Linked DNA regions of Blastochloris viridis. The protein of the gene in region 1 binds, or shares a complex with, the protein of each later gene. Links are inferred from orthologs where the notes say so. Each region holds a gene or a part of one and is shown on either strand. Other genes may lie near its edges. The genes, in order: katE and hfq.

Region 1 (11,783 bases):
CCGAGCTGATGCAGTCAGGTCGGATCAGGCTCTAGCTAGGAGCCTGTCCGAGAAGTCATGGCTTTTCGGCGACGGATCTGATTCAATCGCCTGCATGAGCAGGCATTTTCGGCCGTGGAAGATCGACCAGACGCAGCTTTTCCCGCCGGCGATCACGGACTATGTGCCGAAAGATCACCTCTCGCAGTTCGTGATCGCCTTGGTGCGCGATGGCCTTGATCTGGATGAGATCTTTGCCAGCTACAAAGGCGAGCTGGGTCAGCCGCCGTACGACCCTCGGATGATGGTCGCTCTGCTGCTCCACGCCTACTGCACCGGACTGTACTCGTCACGGCGAATTGCCAAAGCCTGCACCGAGCGGGTCGACTTCATGATGATCGTCGCGCACGATGCGCCCGATTTCCGCACCATCGCCGACTTCCGCAAACGCCATCTGGCGGCGCTCGCCAACCTGTTTGTCCAGGTGCTGAAGCTGGCCGAGGCGGCTGGGCTGGTGAAGCTCGGGCACGTCGCGCTCGACGGCACCAAGATCAAGGCCAACGCCTCCAAGCACAAGGCGATGAGCTACGGGCGCATGCAGGAGCGTGAGGCGGAGTTGCAGGCGGAGGTCGACCGCTGGCTGACGAGCGCGGAGGCCGCCGACGCGCAGGACGACGCGCAGCACGGCACGAGACGCCGCGGCGAGGAGATGCCCGACTGGGTGGCCGACAAGACCAAGCGCCTGGCCAAGATCCGGGAAGCCAAGGCCGCGCTCGAGCAGGAAGCCGCCGCGGCTGCGGCCGCCAAAGCCGAAGCCGAACGCCAAGCGGAGGAGGCGCGCCGCGCCGAGGGACGCAAGCGGCCGGGGCCGCCTCTGAAACCCCGCTCGGACGCGCCGGCCCCCAAGACGCAGCGCAACTTCACCGATCCCGACAGCCAGGTGCTGCTGACCAAGGACGGCTACGTCCAGGGCTACAATGCTCAGGCGGCGGTCGACGGCGCGGCGCAGATCATCGTGGCCCACGGGCTGACCAAGAGCATGAGCGACTGCCCGCAGTTGGTGCCGCTGGTCGAGGGCATCGAGGCTCATCTCGGCCGCAGGCCGAAGGAGGTCTCGGCGGACGCGGGCTACTGCAGTGAGGCAAACCTCGCCGCGCTCGCCGCCCGCGACATTCGTGCCTATGTCGCCATCGGTCGGGCCAAGCGGCCGGCCGAGGCTTCGCGGAAGCTGGGCGGGCCGCTCACCCAGCGCATGCGCCTGACGCTGAAGCGGGCCGGCCACCGCAGCCGATATCGCCTGCGCAAGCAGATCGTCGAGCCGGTGTTCGGCCAGATCAAGCAGGCGCGCGGGTTCCGACAGTTCCTGCTGCGCGGTCTGGCAGCGGTTCAGGCGGAATGGGCGTTGATCTGCCTCGCCCACAACATCACCAAGCTCGCGAGAGCCGGGTGAGCGAGACACGCCACGCTCGGACACCGTGCCAACGGATTATCTGGACAGGCTCCTAGTGGATTGACTCTAACGCTTGCTTCCCGCGCTTGATAGCGGCGAGGACGCGGTCGGGATTGGCTTTCCAGACGAATGGCTTCGGTTTTTCGTTGTGGTCGTCGAGGAACCGGTTGATGGCGGCCTGCAGGTCGGTGATCGAGTTGAAAACGCCGCGCTTCAGCCGACGCTTGGTGAGCGTGGCAAAGAACCCTTCGACGGCATTGATCCACGAACACGATGTCGGCGTGAAGTGGAACGTGAACCGCGGATGCCGGAGGAGCCATCGCATGACCTTGGGATGCTTGTGGGTCGCATAATTGTCGAGGATGACATGGACGATCTTGCCGGCCGGGATGTTCGCTTCGATCGCGTTCAAGAAGCGAATGAACTCCTGATGCCGGTGGCGCTGCATGCAGCGCCCGATCACCTTGCCTTCGAGAATGTCGAGCGCCGCAAACAGGGTTGTCGTGCCGTGGCGCTTGTAATCATGGGTCATGGTGCCGGCGCGCCCTTTCTTCATCGGCAATCCCGGCTGGGTGCGGTCGAGGGCCTGGATTTGCGACTTCTCGTCGAGCGAAAGCACGATCGCATGCGCTGGCGGGTCGATGTAAAGGCCGACGACGTCGGTGAACTTTTCGACGAAGTGCTTGTCCTTAGACAGCTTGAACGTCCGCACGCGATGCGGCGTCAGGCCATGCGCCGTCCATACCCGCTGGACCGAACGCAGGCTGACGCCGGCGGCCTCGGCCATGGCCCGGCCCGTCCAATGGGTGGTCTCGCCCGGCGGTTCGCCGAGCGTCAAATCGACGATGCGTTTGACGAGCTCTTGAGCCAACGCAGGCTTGCCCGGCGGGCGTGTCTTGTCGCGCAGCAGACCATCGACGCCCTCGCGCATGAAGCGCTCCTGCCAGCGCCAGACGACCGGCTTCGACAGTCCGGATTGGCGCACGATCTCCATCGTGCCGCAGCCGTCGGCGGTGGCGATGATGACCCGGGCGCGAGCCGCGTGCTTCTGCGAACTGTTGTGATCCCCGACGATCCAATCAAGGCGCGTGCGGTCCTCGGGCGTGACGTCAACAACAATGCCTGCTCTCATGCCCAGAGCATGAACCAAATCTCCGCACTCGGGAATCCTCCGAATGCGTCAATCCACTAGCTGCCTAGCGCGACTTGGCCGGAGGCGACGCCTTGCCGAGCTTGACCGAAGGCTCGCGGCCCCAGACCCGCAGTTTGCCGAGCTTCGCGACGAACGCCTCCAGCCCGTCTTCTCCGGGCAGCGCCACCACCCCCTCGTCGAGGGCGTCCGCCACGCCGGCCTTTTCCAGCAGCGCCAAGGCCGAGGCGTCATAGCCGATGAACTTGCAATGCTGGAACGCGTCGGCCACGAAGTCGCGCGCGGTCGCCTCCTGCAGCAGATCGTCGATCGCGGCGGCGGACGTCAGCACGGCGACGGCGTCGAACAGCACCGACGGGCCGCCGTCGATCATATGCTGCGCCTTGATCCAGGTGCCGTCCGCGGCGGTGACACCCCCGACCTTCGGCGCGATCAGCTCAAACACCGCCTTTTCCTTGGTGATGGCGGCGGTCAGGCCCTGCAGCAACGTTGGGTCGACGCCATCGGTGACCAGAATGCCGAGCTTGCGGCCCTCGAAGCGCTTCGGGCCCCGCTCGACGATGCTCAGCGCCGGCGACGGCTCGAGGTCTTGGCGGGTCGGCACGGCTGCGTCCGCTGGCTTCGGCATGGCCTTGAAACCGAGCTTCTGACCGACCGTGGTTGCCAGCGTCTCGTCGATGTTGAGGAGATGCGCGACCGTGCGTTCACGAATGGCCGGCGTCTCAACCTTGCTCAATTCGAACGTCAGCGCCGCCGCAATATGGCGTTGCTCCGGCGGCGTCTGGCTGATGTAGAACTGCCGGGCCTGGCTGTAGTGGTCGGCAAAGCTCTCGGGCCGAAGTCGCGCCTTGATGCCGTGTTCCTCGGCCGCGAACGGGCGAAAGCCGCGCGTGGGCGACTCGCGTGGCCCTTCGCCGAACGAGTTCGGCTCATAATTCACCCTGCCGACCGGATTGTGCATCGCCATGTGGCCGTCCTGCTGGAAATGCGCGAACGGACATTTGGGCGCATTGATCGGCAAATGCGTGAAGTTGGGACTGCCCAGCCGCTTGAGCTGCGTGTCGAGGTAGGAAAAATTGCGCCCCTGCAGCAGCGGGTCGTTGCTGAAGTCGATCCCGGGCGGCACGTTCTGGGTCATGAACGCCACCTGCTCGGTTTCGGCAAAGAAATTGTCGGGCATGCGATCGAGCACCAACCGACCGATCGGCTTGGGTGGCAGGATCTCCTCTGGAATGATCTTGGTCGGATCGAGCACGTCGAAATCGAAACGATCGGCGAATTCCTGATCGAACAGTTGGACCTGCAGCTCCCATTCCGGGAAGTCGCCGCCCTGGATCGCATGCCACAGATCGCGGCGGTGAAAATCCGGGTCGGCACCGTTGATCTTGACGGCCTCGTTCCAGGCCACCGACTGCAGGCCGAGCTTCGGCTTCCAGTGGAACTTCACGAAGGTAGATTCGCCCTTGTCGTTGACGAGCCGAAAGGTGTGGACGCCAAAACCTTCCATGAAGCGGAACGAGCGCGGAATGGTTCGGTCCGACATGATCCACATGACCATGTTCATGCTTTCCGGCGTGAGGCTGATGAAGTCCCAGAACGTGTCGTGCGCGGTCTGCGCCTGCGGAAAATCCCGGTCGGGGTCCTGCTTGGCGGCGTGGATCAGGTCCGGGAACTTGATCGCGTCCTGGATGAAGAACACCGGGATGTTGTTGCCAACCAGATCCCAATTTCCCTGGCGGGTGTAGAACTTGACGGCGAAGCCGCGCACGTCGCGGGCGAGATCGGCCGAGCCCTTGTTGCCGGCCACCGTGGAGAACCGGACGAAGGTTGGCGTCTTTTCGCCCGGCCGCTGGAAGATATCGGCTTTCGTGTAGGCCGCGAGCGACTCGTAGGTCTCGAAAAAGCCGTGGGCGCCGTAGCCGCGGGCGTGGACCACGCGCTCCGGGATCCGCTCATGATCGAAGTGGAAGACCTTTTCGCGGAAATGAAAGTCGTCGACGACCAACGGTCCGCGCGGCCCCACCCGGAGCGTATTCTGATCGTCGGCGACCGGGCCGCCCTGTGCCGTGGTCAGGACAGGCACGTCACCTTCGGCGATCTGGTGGAGTTCACCGCCCTCCCCGCGCAGGAGGGTTTGATCGTGGATCGTAGCCGTCGAAGTCTGACGCGTTGACGGATTGGTCGCTCTCTTGGCCATCGTAAGTCTCCGGGACGATGTTTGAGTGTTCGCAAGGACAATGACGGTGTCGTTGGTGAGCAAACAAAGGCCGTCTCGTCGGGCGGCCCATCGCGTCTCCGGACCTTTTCAGCCCGCCTTTTTTGCCAAGATTCTTGGGTTCGCCATGGCTTCGCCACGAGCGGTCAATTTCTGATCGGTAGCGATTTCTTCCTGCAGATTGGCGTCGAGCAGCGGGATAGCGGTCTTCAGACCAAGCTGCGCCGCCCATGCTTTGAGCGTGCGGTAGCGTGCGATCTCATAGTGTTCGACGGCCTGAGCGGACGAAATGAGTCCTGCATCCAGCACCGCCGTGCCCTTGTATTCTTCCATGATTTCTTCGCCCTCGGCGATGAGGCCCTGGATCGCCTCACAGGTCTTGCCGCGGGCGGGCTTGCCAAGAATTTCGAATACCTGCTCGAGCCGCTCGATTTGCCCCTCCGTTTCATCCCGGTGCGTCAGAAAACCCGCCTTGCCCTCTTCCGAGGCCGCAGCACGCGCCATCTTCGGCAGGGCCTTTAGGATCTGCTTTTCGGCGAAGTAGATATCCTTCAGAGTATCGAGGAAGAGATTTTCCAGATTTTTCTCAGCAGTCATTTGGCGCCCGATCATTCTCTAGAGTGATGATTTAGCCAAACGCCATCAACTCGGCGGGGTTCCTCTTGACGCCAATTCTTCCGCCGCAAACTCAGCCATGGTGTTGCTCGTGCAGCGGGCGGGGGTGATTCTGGACCGCACATCTGCGCCGCTTCCGACGGCGGCGACGCTTACCGCGGCTATGATGCGCGCAGAGTTCGGTCTGTCGGCAAGGTCCGGTATTAAGGGCGCAAGGCGACAGCCCTCCGGGCGCCCCGGAGCGACAAAGCCCGGAGCGATCCTGTCGGTGTGCCAGATGACACGGGCGCCGGCTCCGCCGCCAGAGTTGGGAGAGTTTGGATGACGACGCGCCCGGAACCGTCCCGCGACATCGCGCGGCTGATCGAGCTGATGGCGGCGCTGCGCACGCCCGGCACCGGCTGCCCGTGGGACCTCGCGCAGGACTTCTCCACCATCGCCCCCTACACCATCGAGGAGGCCTACGAGGTCGCAGACGCCATTGCCCGCGGCGACGAGGCCGATCTGGTCGACGAACTGGGCGACCTGCTGCTGCAGGTGGCGTTCCACGCTCGGCTCGGTCAGGAAGCCGGCCGCTTCGAGTTCGGCGACGTCGTCCACGCCATCACCGCCAAGCTGATCCGCCGCCACCCGCATGTGTTCGGCGACGCCCGCGACCTCGACACCAAGGCCGTCAACGCCCAATGGGCCGCCATCAAGGCCCAGGAAAAGGCCGAAAAGTCCCAGCGGGCGGCCGAGGCTGGCACTGCCGTTGCCGCCGGCGACATCGCCGCGCGTCCGCGAACGCTGGACGGCATTCCCCTCGCCCTGCCCGCGCTGACCCGCGCGCTCAAGCTGCAGGAGAAGGCCGGCAAGGTCGGCTTCGACTGGGGCGCGGTCGGCCCGGTGATCGCCAAGATCAAGGAGGAGATCGCCGAGGTGGAGGCCGAGGTCGCCGCCGGCGACCGCGCCGCGGCGGCCGGCGAGATCGGCGACGTGCTGTTCGCCGTGGCCAATCTGGCGCGCCACCTCGGCGTCGATCCCGAGGACGCCCTGCGCCGGACCAACCACAAATTCACCCGCCGTTTTCAGGCGATCGAGGACGCCCTCGCCCGCGTCGGCCGCGCCCCCGAACAGTCCGACCTTGCCGAGATGGACGCGCTTTGGAACGCCGCCAAGGCGGCCGAACGGGGCGAATGAGAGGTACTTCGGCCGCCCAAGCCGGTCAACGCCAGCCCGTTATCAGAAAATCATGTTTAAAAATAATATGTTAGGGAGATTTTTCAGATCGGTAGCGCCTTGAGATAGTCGCGCAGCGGCATGGTGTCGTAGGCCTTCTCGGCAACGAAGCGGCAGACCGCCAGGATGTGGCGCGGCTCGACGTAGCCCTGCAGGCGCGCCACCTCGCGCTGGCGGGCCGGCTTGGCGGCGATGGCATCGGTGGTGTCCGCAAAAAACTGCAATGTTGGTGTCATGCGAACGCCGTATTTGGCGGCGAGCGCCTTTTCGGGCAGTTTCTCGCCGTCGAAATCGGTGATGTCGCGCACGCCGGCTGCGTCGAATTGAACGATCTCGAAACGGGCATGAATGAAGGCCGCGATCGCCGCATCGCCGAGGGTTTTGATATGGGTCTCCGCGCACAACGGGTTGCCGTTCACCTCCCACAGCACCGCCAGCCGCTTGTTCCGGCTGGCGGCGAGCCGGAGGTCGGCGCCGAGGTCGAACGCGCTGGCCAGGAACCAGTCCTCGCGGATCAAACCGGTGTCGCCGCCCTCCTCCGCACCGCCAGCGCCAGCCAGAGTGCCGGCGATGACGGCACCGAGCGCGCCGATGACGACCGAGCGCCGCGTGAGCAGGTCAAACTTCGTCATGTCGGCCAACCTCTCCTCCAGGCGCCTCGCGCCGGCCGGATGGCGCCAGCGGCGGAATTTGCTCTAAAGCCAGCGGCCGGCCGGCGCAATCGGGCGCTGGCGGCGGCGCTGGCCGTTTGTTGGCTGCTCGCACTGCCCGGCCCAGCCCCGGCCCAGCCCGACGACGTGGCGCTGGCGACCAGCGAGGAGGTGCTGTCGGACCGCCGCATCGCCGCCGGCTACGTGCGTGCCGGCAACGATGCGCTCGCCGCGGTGATCCTGGAGCGGCTATCGACCCAGCTTGCCGGCAGCACGCACGGCGGGCTGGCCGCCGCCGCGCTGACGGCGCTGGAAAGCGGTGACCCTCTCCAGGCCGCCGATCTTCTGGAGAAGCTGGCCGAGAAGCTCGCCGAGCAACGCCGCGACGCCGACCGCCCGGTGTTCGCCGACTGCATCCGCGACGCCAAGAAGACCTATGGCCCGCTCGATGCCTTCCGCAACGAGCCGCCCGACCTGACGGAATCGACCACGGCGGTGGCGCTGTCCGCCGCCGCCGCCAGCGCCAGCGCCGCGCTCGAGCGCTGCGACGGCGAGGCGGCGCCGGCGATTGCCGCCAATCCCGACTTTCGCCGCAGCATCGAGGGCGCCCGCAAGGTGCTGGAACAGATCGGCAGCGCGGTCGATGCCGCCGATGGCAGCCAGCTGCCACGGCTGGTGACCGAACTGCGCGGCTATATCTTGCTCCTGGTGTTCCGTTACGGCTGACGCCGGCAAGTGGCCGTCACCGCAACGCCGGTCGCGGCACTTGAAGTCGGCGGCCGGTCTTGCCATGTCGGGACCGATCGATTTTCAGGAGGATTCCATTGCAATGACCACGACCGAAGCCTCCCACGGCGAAAGCCGCGCCTTCGCCGCCGACGTCGCCAAGCTGCTGCACCTGATGGTGCACTCGGTCTATTCGGATCGCGACGTGTTCCTGCGCGAGCTGATCTCGAACGCCGCCGACGCCTGCGAGCGCCTGCGATACGAGGCGATCGCCAACCCCGGTCTGGTCGGCGACGACGCCAAGCCAGCCATCACTCTCACCGTCGACGCCGAGGCCAACCGCCTGACGCTGGAGGACAACGGCATCGGCATGAGCAAGCCCGAGCTGATCGAGGCGCTCGGCACCATCGCCCATTCCGGCACCAAGGCCTTCATGGAGCGGCTCGACGCCGCGCAGGGCGACAGCGCCAACCTGATCGGCCAGTTCGGCGTCGGCTTCTATTCCGCCTTCATGGTGGCGGAAAAAGTCGACGTGATCTCCCGCAGCGCCGGCACCGCCGAGGCGTGGCAGTGGTCCTCCGATGGCAAGGGCACCTTCACGGTGACCCCGGTCGAGCTCGCCGAGGCGCCCGCCCGCGGCACCCGCGTGGTGCTGCACCTCAGCGAAGACGGCAAGGCCTATACCGAGCGCTTCAAGCTGCAGCGTATCATCAAGGACCAGTCCGGCCACGTGCCGGTGCCGATTTCGATCAAGGACAAGCCCGACGCCGAACCCACCGAGGTCACCGATGGCGCCGCGCTATGGACCAAGCCGAAGTCCGAGATCACCGCCGAGGACTACACCGACTTCTACCGCAGCGCCGCTGGCCAGTTCGACACCCCGGCGCTGACCATCCACGTCCACGCCGAAGGCCGGCAGGAATATTCGCTGCTCGCCTTCGTGCCCTCGGCCAAGCCGTTCGACCTCTCCGACCCCGAGCGCAAGGGCCGCATCAAGCTCTATGTGAAGCGCGTCTTCATCACCGACGACGCCGAGATCGTGCCGCGCTATCTGCGCTTCGTGCGCGGCCTGGTCGACTCCGCCGACCTGCCGCTCAACGTCTCGCGCGAGATGATCCAGGAGAGCCCGATCCTCGCCGCGATCCGCAAGAGCGTCACCGGGCGCATTCTGGGCGAACTGGAGAAGCTCGCCGCCCGCGACGACAACGCCTATGCCGAGGTGTGGGCGAATTTCGGCGCGGTGCTGAAGGAGGGCCTGTGCGAGGACTTCGAGCGCCGCGAGGCGCTGCTCGGCCTCGCCCGCTTCAAGACTGCCGCGTCCGGCGAGGGCTGGCGCAGCCTCAAGGACTATGTCGGTGCGCTGCGCGAGAACCAGACCGCGATCTACTATATCGCCGGCGAAGACGCGGCGCGGCTGGCCGCCTCCCCCCACCTCGAAGGCTTCCGCGCCCGCGGCATCGAGGTGCTGCTGCTCAGCGATTCCGTCGACTCGTTCTGGGTGACGCTCGGACCCGATTTCGAGGGCAAGCCGTTCAAGTCGGTGACACAAGGCGCGGCCGACCTCGCCGCCATCCCGCTGCTCGATGCGGCGACGCCGCCGGTGTCGGACACCGCCCCGGCGGTGACGGACTTCATCGCCTTCGTCAAAACGACGCTGGGCGAGGAGGTCGCCGACGTCCGCGCCTCCGACCGCCTGACCGACAGCGCGGTGTGCCTGGTCGCGTCCGAAGCCGGGCTCGACCGCCAGCTCGAGAAGATCCTGGCGAGCGCTGGCCGGCTCGGCGCCGCCGCCAAGCCGATTCTCGAGGTCAATCCGCGCCACGACCTCATCAAGCGGTTGGCCGACCTCGGCGAGAGCGACCGCGCCTTCCGTGAGGATGTCGCGCACCTGCTGCTCGACGAGGCCCGCATTCTCGACGGCGATCGGCCGGGTGATCCCCACAGCTATGCCGCCCGCCTTGGCCGCGTCATCGGCCGCGGGCTCGGCGGCTCGGCCGGCTGAGACCCGCCCGGCACGCTGTCGCGTTTCCCCCGAAGCGCGACAGCGGGTCGGCAGTGGCGCTTGTATTCGGCGCGGATCGGCCTAAAGTGAGTCCGTAGACTTTTGGCCGACGATCGGGCCGTCTCGCCTCACGACAACTGGGCGACGTTCAGACCTTCTCCAAATTTCGAAGACAAGAGCTTTCGGCCAATGGCGGCTGCAGGCTTTCGACCCAGTTTTGTGAAAGAGACGACATGACCAAGGGTACCGTGAAATTCTATAACGATCAGCGCGGCTTCGGCTTTATTCAGCCGGAAGATGGCGGCAAGGACGTTTTCGTCCACGCTACTGCGCTCGAACGTGCCGGCATGCGGGGCCTCGTTGAGGGCCAGCAGGTGCTGTTCGACAGCTGCGAAGACCGCCGCACCGGCAAGATCGCCGTCGGCGAAATTCAAGCCGCTTGATCCACAACGGCCGCGTCCGCAACGACGTGGCCGTTCGGATGCTGCCCCGCACCTTCGTGCTGCCGGCAGCCACGGTGGTTCGCTTTCGCGAAGTCTGTGACGTTCCGAAAGATAATCTGAGAGCTTCAACGGCCCCATGCGTCAGCATTCGGGGCCGTTGCTATGATGACGCCGCATCGCGGCCAACCCGGCCTATCGAAAGGGCTGACGTTTCGGCGTCGCTCGGTTATGGACACCGTCAACACCCTGCCGGGGCGTCCGCGCGGTCGCGCACCGCCCGCGGCTTGATCGCGGAAGCAAATCGCAAAAGGGAAAACGGTGTCCGATAGTCTGCTGTGTGCGTCCGCCGCCGATGACAAAGCCCCGCGCTGGACCCGAGCCGAGGCCGAGGCGCTGTGGCTGAAGCCGTTCAACGACCTGCTGTTCGAGGCGCACACGGTTCATCGCCGCAACTTCGATCCCAATCGCATCCAGCTCAGCCAGCTGCTTTCGATCAAGACCGGCGGCTGCGCCGAGAACTGCGGCTATTGCGGCCAGTCCGCCCACCACCACACCGGACTCGATGCCACGCGGTTGCTGGACCTCGACCACGTGCTCGCGGAAGCCGAAAAGGCCAAGGCCGCCGGCGCCACCCGCTACTGCATGGGTGCGGCTTGGCGGAACCCGAAGGACCGCGACATGGCCAAGCTGGTGGCCATGGTCGAGGGGGTGAAGGCGCTCGGCCTCGAAACCTGCATGACGCTCGGCATGCTGACGGCGACGCAGGCCAGCACCCTCGCCGACGCCGGGCTCGACTACTACAACCACAACCTCGACACCTCGGAGAGCTATTATCCGGCGGTGGTTTCCACCCGCACCTATGGCGACCGGCTGGAGACGCTCGAGCTCGTTCGCGAGGCGGGCATGAAAGTGTGTGCCGGCGGCATCGTCGGCATGGGCGAGCGCGTCGCCGACCGGCTCGACATGCTGGTGACGCTTGCCAACCTGCCGACACCGCCGGAAAGCGTGCCGATCAACATGCTGATCCCGATCCCCGGCACGCCGCTCGCGGATGCGCCGCCGATCCGGCCGTTCGATTTCGTGCGCACCGTCGCACTCGCCCGCATCATGATGCCGACGTCCGAGGTCCGGCTGTCGGCCGGGCGCAGCGAGATGAGCGATGAGCTGCAGGCGCTGTGCTTCTTTGCCGGCGCCAATTCGATCTTCGTCGGCGAGGTTCTGCTCACCGCTGACAATCCCGGTGACGACCACGACCTTGCGCTGCTGCGCGAGCTTGGCCTGACGTCGGTGACCTCCGCCGGCCACGATTGATGCGAACTCCGGCCGGCCCGGCCG
Region 2 (16,428 bases), 310 kb from region 1 along the record:
GTGGGGCGCGAGGGCTGCATTCTCGACGCCAATGTCGCGGCCGAAGCGTTCTTCCACGTTTCCAAGCCGATGCTGCGCCGCCATCGCCTGAGCGAGCTGGTGCCGTTCGGCAGTCCGCTGTTGTCGCTGGTCGAGGACGTGCGATCGCGCCGCTCGCCGGTTGCGGAGTATCGCGTCGACCTCGGCAGCCCGCGCACCGGCGAGCGCGTGGTCGACATCTATGTGTCGCCGATGCCGGAAGACCCGGGCTGTGTGGTGGTGATGCTGCAGGAACGTACGATTGCCGACAAAATGGACCGCCAGCTTACCCACCGCGGCGCGGCGCGGTCGGTGACCGCGCTGGCTGCGATGCTCGCCCACGAGATCAAGAACCCATTGTCCGGCATCCGCGGCGCCGCGCAGTTGCTGGAGCAGTCGGTCGAGGACCAGGACCGCGCGTTGACCCGGCTGATCTGCGACGAGGCCGACCGCATCGTGAAGCTGGTCGACCGCATGGAGGTGTTCGCCGACGAGCGCCCGGTCGAGCGCGAGCCGTTGAATATCCACGTTATTCTCGAGCACGTGAAGCGGCTGGCGGTGTCGGGCTTCGCCCGCAGCATCCGCTTCGTCGAGGACTACGATCCCTCGCTGCCGCCGGTGTTCGGCAACCGCGATCAACTGGTCCAGGTGTTTCTCAACCTGGTCAAGAACGCGGCGGAGGCGATCGGCCCCGACACCGGCGACGGCGAGATCGCGCTCACCACCGCGTTCCGGCCCGGCGTGAGGCTCACCATCCCCGGCACCAAGACCCGGATCGGGCTGCCGCTCGAATTCTGCGTCCGCGACAACGGTCCCGGCGTGCCGGAAGACCTGCTGCCGCACATGTTCGATCCGTTTGTCACCACCAAGCCGACCGGAACCGGCCTGGGTCTTGCATTGGTGGCGAAGATCGTCGGCGACCATGGGGGGATCATCGAATGCGACTCCCAGCCGCGCCGCACCGTGTTTCGCGTCCTGATGCCGATCTACACTGGGGGCCGTTCCGCCCCGGCACGCCGCTAAGGAGTTTTCGATGCCCGCCGGCAGCATTCTCGTCGCCGACGACGACGCCGCGATCCGCACCGTGCTGAACCAGGCGCTGTCGCGCGCCGGCTACGAAGTCCGCTCCTGCGGCAACGCGGCGACGCTGTGGCGATGGGTCGCCCAGGGCGAAGGCGACCTCGTCATCACCGACGTGGTGATGCCGGACGAAAATGCCTTCGACCTTCTGCCGCGCATCAAGAAGGTCCGCCCCGATCTGCCGGTGGTGGTGATGAGCGCGCAGAACACCTTTCTCACCGCCATCCGCGCCTCCGAGCGCGGCGCCTATGAATATCTTCCCAAGCCCTTCGACTTGAAGGAGCTGATTGCCATCGTCGGCCGCGCGCTGGCCGAGCCCAAGCGTGGACGCCACGTCGAGGAGACTGGCGAGCCGACTGACAATATTCCGCTGGTTGGTCGCTCGGCGGCGATGCAGGACATCTACCGCGTGCTGGCGCGGCTGATGCAGACCGATCTGACGGTGATGATCACCGGCGAATCGGGCACCGGAAAGGAATTGGTGGCGCGGGCGCTGCACGACTATGGCAAGCGCTCGTCCGGACCGTTCGTCGCCATCAACATGGCGGCGATTCCGCGCGACCTGATCGAGTCCGAGCTGTTCGGCCACGAAAAGGGGGCGTTTACAGGCGCCAATGCCCGCTCCTCCGGCCGCTTCGAGCAGGCCGAGGGCGGCACCCTGTTCCTCGACGAGATCGGCGACATGCCGATGGAGGCTCAGACGCGACTTTTGCGCGTGCTGCAGCAGGGCGAATACACCACGGTCGGCGGCCGCACGCCGATCAAGGCCGACGTGCGCATCATCGCTGCCACCAACAAGGACCTGCGCCTCCTGATCCAGCAGGGGCTGTTTCGCGAGGATTTGTTCTTCCGCCTCAACGTTGTGCCGCTGCGGCTGCCGCCATTGCGCGAGCGGGCCGAGGACATTCCAGACCTGGTGCGCCACTTCTTCATGCGGATCGAGCGCGAAGGTTTGCCGGCAAAGCAGCTCGATGCCGGCGCGGTCGACCGGCTGAAGCGCTACCGTTGGCCGGGCAACGTCCGCGAGTTGGAGAACCTGATTCGCCGCCTCGCTGCGCTCTATCCCCAGGACACCATCACCGCCAACCTGATCGACGCCGAGCTATCGCAGCCGGAAAGCGAGCCGGGCGTCGACCAGCCCAAGGCCGACGACACCCTGTCGGGCTCGGTCGAGCGGCATCTGGCGGCCTATTTCGCCGGGTTCGGCGACCGCCTGCCACCGCCCGGTCTCTACCACCGCATCCTGCGCGAGGTGGAGTATCCGCTGCTGTCGGTGGCGCTGGCGGCGACCCGCGGCAACCAGATCAAGGCAGCTGAGCTACTCGGGGTCAATCGCAACACTTTGCGCAAGAAGATCCGCGATCTCGACGTCCAGGTCGTCCGTACCAGCCGGTAGCGGTGCGGCGAGGGCAGGCGGAATCGTGAACAGCCCGCGTGATTCCGTACCCGGAATCACCGAAGATCAAATCATCGAAAATCGTTGTGCGAAAACGGGATTTTCGACGGCTGGATCGCTGGGGCGCCGGCCGAAGTGGTCGGCTGCTGCCCGAAGCGGTCCGGCAGGCTTTGATGCTGGGTCGGGACCGGCAGGTGAGGGCGGATGACGAAGTACAATTTCGGCTGCGGCAACTTTAAGAAGCCGGGTTTCATCAATGTCGATGTCCGGCCCGATTCCGCGGCCGACGTCGTCGCCGAGGCGTGGGACACCAGCCAGTTTCTCCAGGGTGCCGCCGAGTTCGTCTATTCACGCCATATGCTGGAGCACCTCGACCCCGACGACGCCCGGCTGACCCTGCGGGCGTGGCTGGGACTGCTGCGGCCGGGCGGCCTCCTCAACGTGATCGTGCCCGACGTCGCCTTCCACGCCCGCCAAATCCTCGGCCTGGCGACCAGTTCGTTCCCGAATCAGTTCGACCACGCCTGCGCCGGATTCTGGGGGTGGCGGGACGAGGCACGCGGCGGCAGCCGCGAGGACGCACACCGCTGGGGCTATACCGAGCACTCGCTGTCCGCCGAACTGCTGAGCGCCGGCTTCGTCCAGGTCCAGCGGGCAACGGAAGGCCCCGACCGCGAGGCTTGGCACCTGAATATCGTCGCGCTGCGGCCGATTTGACCGGATGTGCTGGAGCGCGGCGCCCACCGAAAGGCGTGGATGATGTTGCTCGCCGCGCCAGTTTCCCAAATCTGTCACATTTTTGCACCGGTGTTGTCGGAAAGCATCGACAGTGCCCGGCCGTGTTACAGCATTCGACCGCGACCGTGGCATTGCGGAGATAGTTGGCACCGGAGCAACATGTGACGGCGCAACAGACCGATACCGTTCCCGCTGCGACCGGCGGCGAGACTGCCAGCTTCCCACCCGTGCCGCGGCGGCTGTGGGTGCGTCTGCTCGGCCCGCTCGCGGTCGGCTTGGCGCTGTTGTCGGCGCTCGCCACCTTCCTGGTGCTGGCCGGGCTGACGCCGATCGCGCCGACCCACGAGATCGTCGTCACCCTGCTCGGCACCAACGCCATCACGGTGGCGGGGTTGCTGGCAGTGATCGTCCGCGAGGGGATGTCGCTGTGGGTGGCGCGAAAGCGCGGTCGCGCCGGCGCGCGGCTCCATATCCGCGTGGTGTCGCTGTTCAGCGTGATCGCGGCGCTGCCGGCGATCCTGGTCGCGGTGGTGGCCTCGATCACGCTCGACCGCGGGCTGGACCGCTGGTTTTCCGAGCGGACCAAGCTGATGGTCGAGACCTCGATCGGGATCGGCCAGGCCTATGTCCGCGAGCACGCCGGCTCGATCCGCGGCGAAATCCTGGCGATGGCGCAGGACTTCAACCGCCTGCACCCGATCTATGACAGCGACCGCGAGCGGTTCCGCCAGATCATGACCGGGCAAGCGACGCTGCGCGGCCTGCCGGTCGCCATGCTGATCAAGCGCGACCTCACGATCATCGAACGCGCCAACATTCAACTCGCCCGCGAGATCCTGATTCCGGCGACCCTGGCCATTGGCGATGCGACCGAGGAGCAGCCGCTGATCCAGATCATCGGCCAGAACGACATCGTCGCCGCGGTGATGCCGCTCAAGGCCTATGAGGACACCTATCTGCTGGTCGCCCGCCCGATCGATCCGCGCGTCATCGACTACCTGCAGAAAACCCAGGCCTCGATCGACGAGTTCCGGGTGCTGGAGGAGCGGCGGTTCGGCGTGCAGGTGGCGTTCGCGCTGATGTACGTGGTGATCGCGCTGATCGTGCTGCTATCGGCGGTGTGGATCGGGCTCGCCTTCGCCAACACCCTGGTTGCCCCAATCCGCCGGCTGATCGGCGCGGCCAACCTGGTCGCCGCCGGCAACCTCTACGTCCAGGTGCCGGTGCGCCGCCCCGAGGGCGACCTCGCCAATCTCGGCGAGAGCTTCAACAAGATGACGCAGGAATTGCGCAGCCAGCGCGACGACCTGATCGGTGCGCGCGACCTGATCGACCAGCGCCGACGTTTCACCGAGGCGGTGCTGGCGGGAGTTTCGGCCGGGGTGTTCGGCCTCGACGCGGCCGGCAACATCACCATCGTCAACCGCTCGGCCGAGGGGTTGCTCGGGCTCGACGCCGCCGAGGCCGTCGGCAAGCCGGTCGCCGAGGTGGTGCCGGAACTGGCGTCATTGGTCGAGGATGCCCGCGCCGGCGGCAACCGGCTGGTGCAGGGCCAGGTTACGCTGGTGCGAAAGGGCCGTGAGCGTACCCTGCTGGTGCGCGTTACCAGCGAGACGGCGGCCGACCCCAACCGCGGCTTCATCGTCACCCTCGACGACATCACCGACCTTGTCACCGCCCAGCGCACCTCGGCGTGGGCGGACGTCGCCCGCCGCATCGCCCACGAGATCAAGAACCCGCTGACGCCGATCCAGCTGTCGGCCGAACGCCTCAAGCGAAAATACGGCAAGGTGATCCAGACCGACCGCGAGGTTTTCGAGCAGTGCACCGACACCATCATCCGCCAGGTCGGCGACATCGGCCGCATGGTCGACGAGTTCGCCTCGTTTGCCCGCATGCCCAAGCCGACGCTCGGCGAGCACGATGCCGTCGACATGGTGCGGCAGGCGGTGTTCCTGATGAAGATGGCGAGCCCCGACATCACGTTTGAGAGCCATCTGCCCGACACCCCGGTGATGGCGCGGTTCGATCGCCGCCAGCTGTCCCAGGCCGTGACCAACATCGTCAAGAACGCCACCGAGGCGGTGGCGGCGGCGCCGCCGGACGCGGTCCACCCGCCCAAAATCGAGATTTCGCTCGGCCGTGACGGCGACGACGTGGTGATCGACGTCATCGACAACGGCATCGGCCTGCCGGCGGAAAACCGCCAACGCCTGCTGGAGCCCTACGTCACGACGCGCGAGAAGGGCACCGGCCTCGGCCTCGCCATCGTCGGCCGGATTCTGGAAGACCACGGCGGCGGAATCGAGCTCGCCGACGCCCCGGCAGTCGCCAGCGGCGGGCGCGGCGCCTGGGTCCGCCTGAGGTTCCAAGCCGATCCACCGACACCCGCCGCTCAGCCGGCAGCTGCTCACGACTCACGGCAGAGGTGAATGCATGGCCTCCGACATCCTGATCGTCGATGACGAAGCCGACATCCGAGACCTCGTTGCCGGTATCCTGGAAGATGAGGGCTACAACGCCCGCACCGCGGGCGACAGCGACAGCGCGCTGGCTGCAATCGAACAACGCCGGCCGCACCTCGTTCTACTCGACATCTGGCTGGAAGGCAGCCGGCTCGACGGGCTTCAACTGCTCGACGTCATCAAGCAGCACCACCCCGACGTGCAGGTGGTGATGATCTCCGGCCACGGCAACATCGAGACCGCGGTGACGGCGATCCACAAGGGCGCCTACGACTTCATCGAGAAGCCGTTCAAGGCCGACCGCCTGGTGCTGGTGGTCGAGCGGGCGATCGAGACCCTGCGCCTGAAGCGCGAGGTCAAGGAACTCAAGACCTTCGCGCCGATCGCCCAGCATCTGGTCGGCTCCTCGCCGGCAATGAACCAGTTGCGGACCTCGATCGACCGCGTCGCGCCGACCAACAGCCGCATCCTCCTGGTCGGGCCGTCGGGCGCCGGCAAGGAGCTCACCGCCCGCATGATCCACTCTCAGTCCACCCGCGCGAACGGGCCGTTCGTCGCCACCAACGCGGTGATGATCACGCCTGAGCGGATGGAGACCGAACTGTTCGGCGTCGAGGGTGGCGACCAGCGCGGTCGCACCGTCGGCGCACTCGAAGAGGCCCACGGCGGCACGCTGTTCCTCGACGAGATCGCCGACATGCCGCGCGAAACCCAGAGCAAGATCCTCCGCGTGCTGGTCGACCAGAACTTCGTGCGGGTCGGCGGCACCACCCGCGTGCACGTCGATGTGCGCATCATCTCGTCCACCAGCCGCAACCTGGAAGCCGAGATCGCGGCCGGCCGTTTCCGCGAGGACCTCTATCACCGCCTGTCGGTGGTGCCGATTCGGCTGCCCTCGCTGGCCGAGCGCCGCGAGGACATTCCGGAACTGATCGCCTATTTCATGGAGCAGATTTCGCAGACAACCGGTCTGCCCAAGCGCACCATCGGCGAGGACGCCATGGCGGTGCTGCAGGCCCACGATTGGCCGGGCAACGTCCGCCAGCTCCGCAACAACGTCGAGCGCCTCTTGATTCTGGCCGGCGGCGATTCCGACGCCACCATCAACGCCTCGATGCTGCCGCAGGATGTCGGCGCGCTGATGCCGGCGATGCCGAACGGCCACGGCAGCGACCAGATTCTGCGTCTGCCACTGCGCGATGCCCGCGAGATGTTCGAGCGGGAATATCTCGCCGCCCAGATCAGCCGGTTTTCCGGCAACATTTCGCGCACCGCCGAGTTCGTCGGCATGGAGCGCTCGGCGCTCCACCGCAAGCTCAAGACGCTCGGCATCGGTTGAGGTCACGATGGCTTGAGCGCGGTTGCCCGGCACCGCGTCCGGCCTGGAGCCGGGCGGGACGGCGTGCGAGATTGCGCGCTCCATCCAGAGCCGATGCCCCGCAGGCGGCTGCGGCCTTGCGTGGGCGCCACGCTCGAACAAACCTGAAGGCACGCGGCCGTTCCATCCCGGCGCCATGCGCTCCAGCGAGTCGAAAGGACTACACCTACCCATGTCGCGCATAGCTTACGTCAATGGCCTTTATGTTCCGCATGGAGAGGCGGGGGTTCATATCGAGGACCGCGGGTTTCAGTTCGCGGACGGCGTCTACGAGGTCTGCGAAGTCCGGGACGGCCACCTGATCGACGAGACCCGCCACATCAGCCGGCTGATCCGCTCGCTCGGCGAACTGCGGATGGCGATGCCGATGAGCCGTGCCGCGCTCGGCCTCGTTCTGCGCGAGGTGGTGCGACGCAACCGCGTCCGCGATGGCTTGGTCTATCTGCAGGTGACGCGCGGCGTGGCGCAACGGAACTTCCTGTTCCCGGCCAACACCACGCCGACGCTGGTGGTGACGGCGCGCGCGACCAGCCGTGCCGAGCTGGAGCAGCGGGCCGAAGCCGGCATCTCGGTCATTACCGTGCCGGACAATCGCTGGGATCGGGTCGACATCAAGACCGTCGGGCTGCTGCCCAACTGCCTGGCGAAGGAGGCGGCCAAGGCCGCCGGCGCCCGCGAGGCGTGGTTCGTCGACCGCGACGGTTACGTTACCGAAGGCGGCTCTTCCAACGCCTGGATCGTGTCGGCCGAGGGCCGCCTGATCACCCGGCCGGCTGAATTCGGCATCCTGCGCGGCATTACCCGTACCGTGACGCTGGAGGTGGCGGCGCGGCTGAACCTCCAGGTCGAGGAGCGGGGATTTACGCGGGAGGAGGCCTACGCGGCGGTGGAAGCTTTCGTCACCTCCGCAACGCTGGGGGTGATGCCGGTGGTGCGCATCGACGGCCGCGCCGTCGGCGATGGCAAGCCCGGCCGTGCGGCGCGCGAACTGCGGGCGACGTTCCATAGCGTGGCCGAGGTTGCGCCATAGCCGCTGCTGGCCGACGAACCGGGTGGTTCGCCGGTTCGTGAACGGCGGCCGGCGTGATTTTTTGCTGCAGGACACAACCCGGCTTGCGTGCTAGCCCCGGTTTGCCATCTAATGTTCCGTGTCCACCTCTGCGTCGCAGCCTGATCTGCGCCGCCCGCTGCAGGGCAAAACAAAAGCCGATTCCTTCCAGCCGAATCGACAGACAATGGACCAAGAAAATGCCGGCTGAACGTGCTCAGAATTTACAGGACACCTTCCTCAATCACGTCCGCAAACATAAAGTACCGCTGACAATATTCCTCGTGAACGGTGTGAAGCTGCAGGGGGTGGTGACATGGTTCGACAACTTTTGTGTTCTCCTGCGGCGGGACGGACACTCGCAGCTTGTCTATAAGCACGCCATTTCCACGATCATGCCGGGCCAGCCCGTTCAGTTGTTCGACGCAGCTGACGAGGCGGTTCCTGCCGAGAAGACGTAATTGAGTTTCTTTGATGAGTCGCGCCCCGGTGCCCGCGGCGCCGCCCACGACACCAGGGTGGCGCCGACCCGCGCCGCGGTGCTGGTCCCTGTGCGCAGCCGCGACCGATCGCGTGCCGGTGCAGCCGGATCGACGCGCACGCCGGACGCCCGGCTGGACGAGGCGACCGGCCTTGCCGCCGCGATCGACCTCGACGTCGTGGTCGCCACGCTGGTGCCGCTGGCCGACGTGCGTCCCGCCACCTTCCTCGGCAAGGGCAAGGTCGAGGAACTCGCCGGCCTCATCGAGGCCGAACGGATCGACCTCGCCTATGTCGACGCCAGCCTCTCGCCGGTTCAGCAGCGCAATCTGGAACGGGCGTGGAAGACCAAGGTCATCGACCGCACCGCGCTGATTCTCGAGATTTTCGGACGGCGCGCGCGCACCCGCGAGGGCACGCTGCAGGTCGAACTCGCCCACCTCAACTATCAAAAGAGCCGGCTGGTACGGTCATGGACCCATCTTGAACGCCAGCGCGGTGGCTTCGGCTTCCTCGGCGGCCCCGGCGAGACCCAGATCGAGACCGACCGTCGCCTGATCGGCGAGCGCATCATCTCGATCGAACGCGAGCTGGAGCAGGTGACGCGCACCCGCGCGCTGCACCGCAAAAGCCGCGAGCGGGTTCCGTTCCCGGTGGTTGCGCTGGTCGGCTACACCAATGCCGGCAAATCGACGCTGTTCAACCGGCTGACGCGGGCCGAGGTGTTCGCCGAGAACCTGTTGTTCGCCACGCTCGACCCGACGTTGCGGGCGGTCGGTCTGCCGCATGGCACCCGCATCATCCTGTCCGACACCGTCGGCTTCATCTCCGAGTTGCCAACTACGCTGGTGGCGGCGTTCCGCGCCACACTGGAAGAGGTGATCGAGGCCGACCTGATCCTGCACGTGCGCGACGTTGCCCATATCGACACCGCCGCTCAGGCCGCCGACGTCGCCGATGTGCTGGGCGAACTCGGCATCGATTCGGACGACCATGCCCGTATCGTCGAGGTGTGGAATAAGGTCGACCTGATCGAAGGCGAGGCGCGGGCGCAGCTCGACGCCGAGGCCGCGCGTCGGCCGGCCGAGCAGCAGCCGGCGCTGGTGTCCGCCTTGAGCGGGGAGGGGGTCGAGGCGCTGCTCGACCGCATCGAGACGCGCATCACCGCTGGGCGCATCACCCGCACGGTGTCTTTGGCGCCCGAGGACGGGCAGGGGCTGGCCTGGCTCTATCGCCACGCCGACGTGATCGAACGCTCAGGCGACGCGGAGACCGGGCGCACGCTGGTCACGGTGCGGGTATCGCCCGAGCGGCTGGAGGAGATCGACCGACGGTTCCCGCCGAACCCGTGATCAGGTTCCATCACCTCGCAATTCCGGAAGCGACCACGCCGAAAGCGCTGGGTGCGAACCAGGGCTTTCGGTGAACCGACCGCGGCTCGAAGTCTGGACGCCGGGAGCTGTTGGACGGGGCCACCGGTGTGTTTTTTCTCCGCGATTGCTCTAAGCCTTTGACGTAACGTTTAATATTTCGCAAAACGCCGGTATCCGCCGTTGCGGAGAATGCTCCAAGCGATGGAAGACGCGGGATCTCGCATGCGGCGCGGCATCGGCCATTCGACCAACCTCGTGGGGCGGCCCTCGGAGTGGCTGGAGAGTTGCGCTTTCAACGAAGCGCCGGTTCCGCTGCACATCTGGGGCGTATGCGAGATGAACCGCAGCCTGTTCAGCATGCTGGAGCGGGCGGGCGACCTCGCCGAGGCGGGTGAAGCGTTCTTCTGCTACATGATGGCGATGTTCGGCATCGATCCCGAACAGCGCGACGCGGCATCCTGCGGAAAGCGCCGCTATCGCTCGTCGTTCCTGCGGCTGATCACCGGCTGGAGCTTCGACAGCAACGGCCCGGAAGGCGCCGTGCTGAAGGGCTGGGTCGAGAGCCGGTTCGGCGTCTGCCCGTCGTTCCACAAGGAAATCATCGAGCAGGTTTCGAGTCCCGCCTGGGCCGCCTATGTCGACGAGAAGATGTCGAGCCACTTCCATGACAACGCGATCTGGGTGCAGCTCGATCTTCTGTTCGAGTTCTGCCAATGGGCCATTCAGCGTTTCGCGTTTCCGGGCGAGACGCATCTGACGCTGTTTCGCGGCGTCAATGACTTCGATGAGCATTGGATCGTGGAGCGGACGGACAAGCACGCGGCGGTGATCCGGCTCAACAACCTTGTGTCGTTTTCGTCCGACCGCGGCGTCGCTGACTGCTTCGGCGACATGATCCTCACGGCGCGCGTTCCTGTCAGTAAAATCCTGTTTTTCAACGGCCTGTTGCCCTCGTATCTCTTGAAGGGCGAACGCGAGTATCTGGCGATCGGCGGCGAATTTCGGGTGAGCGTGGACTATGTTTGAGGAGACGGTCGCATGCCCGCGCTGACTGTGGAGAGCCGCGCGCTCGCGGCCTATCTTGGCTTCGCCATCGGCGACGCGCTCGGCGCCACGGTCGAGTTCATGACCAGGAGCGAAATCGCGGCGCAGTATGGCGTGCATCGCGACATCGTCGGCGGCGGCTGGCTGAGGCTCAAGCCGGGGCAGGTGACCGACGACACCGAGATGGCGCTCGCGCTGGGGCGCTCGATCATCCGCAAGGGTGGGCTGGACGCCCGCGACGTCTGCGACGAATTCGCGGCGTGGCTGAAGACCGGGCCGGCCGATGTTGGCAACACCTGCCGGCGCGGTATTCGGCGCTATGTCGTGGAGGGCACCGTCGAAGGCTCGTTTTCCGAAGGCGACGCCGGCAACGGCGCCGCGATGCGCATTCTGCCCGTGGCGCTCGCGACATTTGGCCAGCCCGGCACGGTGGAATCGTGGACGCTGGCGCAGGCGCACGCCACGCATCATCATCCGCTGTCGGACGACGCCTGCCTCGCGCTCGTGCGCATGGCGCATGGCCTCCTTGAAGGGCAGGGGAAGGACGTCGTGCGCAAGGAGGCTGAAATCCTCGTGGGCAAGCACAGGGCATTTCGCTTCGAGCCCTATCCGGGCCAATGCTCGGCCTTCATTGTCGACACCATGCAAACCGTGCTGCACCACTATCTGTGCGCGGACTCCTTCGCCGAGTGCGTCGTCCAAACCGTCAATCAAGGTGGTGACGCCGACACCGCAGGCGCAATTGCCGGCATGCTTGCGGGCGCCACCTATGGGCTGGAGGCGATCCCAGCGCGCTGGCTGGCAAGGCTCGACCGCGACGCAGCGGACGCCATCCGCGCGCAGGTGCCGCGGCTGCTGGCGATGTCGCGGGGCGCCAGCACCGAAGGCGTTTAAGCCGCCCGCCGCTCAGGCCACGCGCCTTGCCATGTCGGCTTTGCGGGCGATCATTTTTTCGGCAAGCGAGCTGCTGCCGCCATTCTCGGCGACGACCCTCCGAATCGCAGCGTCCGGAATTCGTGTCACCACAGCGATGGCATCACCGATCTCGGCAGGGCCGATGTCGCCGAACAGCCGGACCGCGTGAGTGTTGTCCGCGTCGGTGCGCAAGGTGTCGAGCTCGCGAACGCTCGCCCCGAATGCTCTGCCTTTGGGGTCCCCCTGCGCCCGAAACTCGAGCGCGCCGCCGACATCGAGCGTCAAGACGACCCCGCCGGCGACCCCCTGGTTGTCGCCGTCGAATCCGGCTGCGTCCCAGTTCGCTGTCCAGGCGTGCACCCCGAACCAGCGCTGCGCCTGCCGGCGCTCGCCGTCGCTGAGCTGCGAGACATGCTTCTTGTCGAGGTCGACAAACACGGTCGCCACCTCGTTCGGCTCCTTCGCGCTCACATAGGTCAGCGTCGGCGCCCCGGCCAGCTGGTAGAGCTTCGCCGCAAGGATCTCGTTGCGCGCATGCGCGGGCGATTCCAGCGACTTCACGTAGAACCGCCGGCCGCTGCTGTCCTGATAGACGCCGGCCGGATTGCTTCCCATCCGGCCGCCGACCTTCTGCATGGTCGCGGTGTCGATGGCGTCGGCATCCGTGGAGATAATGGCCCTCGTCCGCCTGACCAGCGCGAGCTGCGCCGGGGTCTCGATCGCGCCTTTGCGGGCGCGGCGGACGTCCTGGATTGCCTGCTCCGGCGTCAGGCCGAGTTCGATGAGAAGCCGGGCGGCAATCATGCCAGCCCGGCCGAGCCCGCCCTTGCAATGCACCACCACGTCAGTGCCGCCGCTTATCAGCGCGCGAATGTCCCGGCCGTGGCTCTGCCATTCTCGCTCGAAGGCCTCGGTCGGTACCGAGTAGTCCGCGATCGGCAGGTGCCGCCAATCGAGCCCCCGGCTTCGGATTTCCGCGCCGAGATGGGGCACCTTGAGCGCTGCGAGCTCGGCCGGCTCGACCAGCGTCAGCACCAGACCCGCGCCCCATGCTTTGATGACGTCGAGATCTGCCGTTAGGTCGCGTGCCCAAGCCCCCGTGCTCGCGGCATTGTCGTGCTTGCCGGGGCAGAATGTAATCCCGATCCGCCCCTGCGAGGGGCTGGCGCGCACCTCCGCGATCTGAAGGGGGTGTGTCTGGCTTGTCCGCGCCCCGGCCATCCTGCATTCCCGAAAACAAAGTCGCATCCTGAGCGAAAGAATACCGCAACAGCCGATCGTTCGCCACGCGGCGGAGGGCAAGGGATCGGGTCGCGTCCCGCTTGACGGTGTCTCGCTCGGCGAAAGGTGATCCGCCTGCGAGCGGCGCCCTTTGGTGGCGGCGAAGCGAGCTCTTGCGGCCCTGGCGACTGTCCGGGTTCGAAGGAACGACGAGTGGGGCGGCCGATCTCACTCACGGTCTCCAACGACCCAGGCGGCTTCGGTCTCCCACCCGTTACCGCACCGGGTAGCTTACCCGATCGCGGCGCATTCAAGTTACAGGGCGGACTTGAGAAGCTGAGGTCGGCCCCATGCTTCGAGACGGCTGCGGAGCCTGGCATCGGGCGCGCCTGCGGCGCGACCCGGTGGCAGCCTCCTCACCATGAGGCCGAGAAAGGTCAGCCTTCAGGGCCTCGGGTATCAATCATATCTACGGGGCCTGCATCGCCACTCGCGATGCTGTCATCCCAGAGTTTGCGCAGGTGATTGATTTTTTGCTGCCGCAGTTCCCGTTTGGCCGGCCGGTCCCGAATAGCATCACGGACGACTTCGCCTGTGGTCGCCTACTCGCCGCCATCAACAGCGGCGCGGATCGCAAACACTTGTTCGCCGGTGAGTGCGCCGCTGATCTTTTCAAGATTTGGCATAACCGTTTTGTTGATTTACCGTTTTTTCTTATGAAAATTACTACTTTCTCGCACCGGCTGCCGGTGTGTCCCGCTGTGGCGCAGCCTCACGCCCCCATCAACGTCATCACGTGGGCGGCAGTAGAGCGGGCGAGGCCTTCGAGGTCGTAGCCGCCCTCCAGGATCGACACCACCCGGTTGCCGCAGGACTCATCGGCGATCTCCATCAGCCGTTTGGTCACCCAGGCGAAATCGGCCTCGATCAGATTGATGTTGGCGAGCGGGTCGCGGACGTGGGCGTCGAACCCGGCGGAGATGATGATGAGGTCGGGTTTAAACAGCTTCAGCCGCGGGAAGATGATGCCGTCATAGGCAGCTTTGAACTCCGGGCCGCCGTCGCCGGCGGCGAGCGGCACATTGACGATGTTGCCGACCCCGGTCTCGCTCGGCGCCCCGGTGCCGGGATAGAGCGGCATCTCGTGGGTGGAGCAATACATGACGCTCGGATCGCTCCAAAAGATCTGCTGGGTGCCGTTGCCGTGATGGACGTCGAAATCGACGATGGCGACGCGGCCGGCGCCATAGGCGGCCTGGGCGTGGCGGGCGGCCACCGCGGCGTTGTTGAGGTAGCAGAACCCCATCGGGGTTGCGCTCTCGGCGTGGTGGCCGGGCGGCCGGATGGCGACGAAAGCGTTGGTGACCTTGCCGGTCATCACCTCGTCGACCGCCATCACCGAGCCGCCGGCGGACAGCCGCGCCGCGTGCCATGTGCCCGGCGACAGCGAGGTGTCGTTGTCGATCTGCACCATGCCCTCGAGCGGGGAGGAATCGTGCAGCATTTCAAGGTAGTGCATCGGGTGGACGCGGGCGGCGACGTCGATCTCGACCGGCTGGGCCGCCTCACGCGCCAGCACCTGGAAGCGCTCGTGCTCGAGGATGCGTTCGACCACCCGCAGCCGGTCCGGCCGCTCGGGGTGGCCGAGCGGCGTCATATGATTGAGGCACAGTGGGTTGGACACCAACAGGGTGGACATGAACCGAACTGCGCCTCCGTACAACTATAGTTTTATCGACCATCTGACCACGCCCGCCCGTGGACTGTCTATCGTTATGGATCACCTTGGTCCGCCGGCCATCCTGACACTTCGTCGGGGGCTGTGTGGCGTCACGCGGGGCCGGATGCCGTCGAAATCTGGTGTCCTGATGCAGCCCGGCGCGCGAAGGCCCGATCGATTGCTGCCGATGAAACGAAAAAGGCCGCCCGGTGGGCGGCCTTTGATCTTCATTCGTCCCGGGCATGCGCCGAAGGCAGGCAATCCGGGACCGTAGAATTCGGTTCCCCAGCTTGATCGCCCGGAAACCGTTTCAGAACACGGGATCAACTCTTCCGACGATCCCGAGGACTCGGCGTCGCCGCTCCCGGACCGAGGAGAGGGCCTCACGCCATCATGGTGCCGCTATCGATGTAGCGTTGGTGCCAGGACAGCGCCTCGTCCAGCAGCGTCGGCGCGTGCATGCCGAACGAGTGCTGCTTGGCGCGCTGATAGTAGTCGATCAGCATCGGGCGGTAGTCGGGATGCGCGCAATTGTTGATGATCAACTCGGCGCGCTGCTTGGGCGACAGCCCGCGCAGATCGGCGAGGCCGTACTCGGTCACGATCACCTGGACGTCCTGGGTGATGTGGTCGACGTGGCTGGCGTGCGGCACGATCGCCGAGATCTTGCCACCCTTGGCGGTCGAGGGCGTCATGAAGATCGACACATAGGCGTTGCGGGCAAAGTCGCCCGAGCCGCCGATGCCGTTCTGGATGCGCGAGCCCATGACGTGCGTCGAGTTGACGTTGCCGTAGATGTCGGCCTCGATCAGGCCGTTCATGGCGAGGCAGCCCAGGCGGCGCACCACCTCGGGGTGGTTGGAGATCTCCTGCGGTCGCAGGATGATCTTGTTGCGATAGCGGCTGATGTCGGCGTTGAGCTTTTGCGCGGCATCGGGGCTGAGCGAGAACGCGGTGGCGGATGCCATGCGCAGCTTGCCGGTGTCGAGCAAGTCGAGCATGCCGTCCTGCACCACCTCGGTGTAGGAGGTCATGTTCTCGAACGGAGCGTCGAGCAGACCGGTCAGCACCGCGTTCGGGATGTTGCCGACGCCGGACTGGATCGGCAGCAGTTCGGCCGGCAGCCGGCCCTTGGCGACCTCGTGGCGCAGGAACTCGATGATGTGACCGGCGATCTTGTAGGCCACCTCGTCGGGCTGGGTGAAGGGCAGGTTGCGGTCGGGGGCGTGGGTCTCGACCACGGCGACCACCTTGTTGGGGTCGCAGCGCAGCGTCGTCTGGCCGATGCGGTCATCGGCGCGGGTGAGCGGGATCGGCACCCGGTTCGGCGGTAGCGCCGTTCCGTAATAGATGTCGTGCATGCCCTCGAGGTCGGTGTTCTGCCAGTTGTTGACCTCAATGATGATCTGGCGGGCACGGTCGAGCCAGGTCTTGTTGTTGCCGACCGAGGTGGAGGGCACCAGCGAGCCGTCCTCCTTGATCGCGGTGCACTCGATCACCGCGGTGTCGAGCGGGCCGAGAAACCCCTGCCAAGCCACCGGCGCGACCTGGC

What was found.
Region 2: the proteins of katE (region 1) and hfq are in contact, whole or in part, in a crystal structure (PDB 3VU3), measured with the Escherichia coli proteins. The link is inferred for Blastochloris viridis from one-to-one orthologs.

What each region holds. Positions count from the first base shown.
Region 1 is NZ_CP012946.1:1,789,547-1,801,329, forward strand. Bases 2,202-5,107 are described here. They hold katE (catalase), read right to left. Parts: upstream 4,777-5,107; coding sequence 2,626-4,776; downstream 2,202-2,625. Other genes in these bases: BVIR_RS07965 (IS630 family transposase), read right to left, coding at 2,202-2,561; BVIR_RS07975 (YciE/YciF ferroxidase family protein), read right to left, coding at 4,885-5,107. Outside these bases: BVIR_RS07960 (IS1182 family transposase), read left to right, coding at 95-1,429; more of BVIR_RS07965, read right to left, coding at 1,482-2,201; more of BVIR_RS07975, read right to left, coding at 5,108-5,391; mazG (nucleoside triphosphate pyrophosphohydrolase), read left to right, coding at 5,731-6,588; BVIR_RS07985 (thioredoxin family protein), read right to left, coding at 6,672-7,259; BVIR_RS07990 (hypothetical protein), read left to right, coding at 7,299-8,003; molecular chaperone HtpG, read left to right, coding at 8,107-10,005; BVIR_RS08000 (cold-shock protein), read left to right, coding at 10,239-10,448; biotin synthase BioB, read left to right, coding at 10,767-11,759.
Region 2 is NZ_CP012946.1:2,095,653-2,112,080, reverse strand. Bases 7,002-9,953 are described here. They hold hfq (RNA chaperone Hfq), read left to right. Parts: upstream 7,002-8,323; coding sequence 8,324-8,584; downstream 8,585-9,953. Other genes in these bases: hflX (GTPase HflX), read left to right, coding at 8,585-9,953; BVIR_RS09290 (D-amino-acid transaminase), read left to right, coding at 7,248-8,105; ntrX (nitrogen assimilation response regulator NtrX), read left to right, coding at 7,002-7,036. In the rest of the region: BVIR_RS09315 (two-component system sensor histidine kinase NtrB), read left to right, coding at 1-1,041; ntrC (nitrogen regulation protein NR(I)), read left to right, coding at 1,052-2,494; BVIR_RS09305 (class I SAM-dependent methyltransferase), read left to right, coding at 2,699-3,211; BVIR_RS09300 (sensor histidine kinase NtrY-like), read left to right, coding at 3,394-5,664; more of ntrX, read left to right, coding at 5,669-7,001; more of hflX, read left to right, coding at 9,954-9,955; BVIR_RS09275 (NAD(+)--dinitrogen-reductase ADP-D-ribosyltransferase), read left to right, coding at 10,199-11,002; draG (ADP-ribosyl-[dinitrogen reductase] hydrolase), read left to right, coding at 11,015-11,914; BVIR_RS16410 (cyclin-dependent kinase inhibitor 3 family protein), read right to left, coding at 11,927-13,156; BVIR_RS09255 (histone deacetylase family protein), read right to left, coding at 13,929-14,855; BVIR_RS09250 (acetyl-CoA hydrolase/transferase family protein), read right to left, coding at 15,260-16,428. UniProt on the Escherichia coli protein: RNA chaperone that binds small regulatory RNA (sRNAs) and mRNAs to facilitate mRNA translational regulation in response to envelope stress, environmental stress and changes in metabolite concentrations.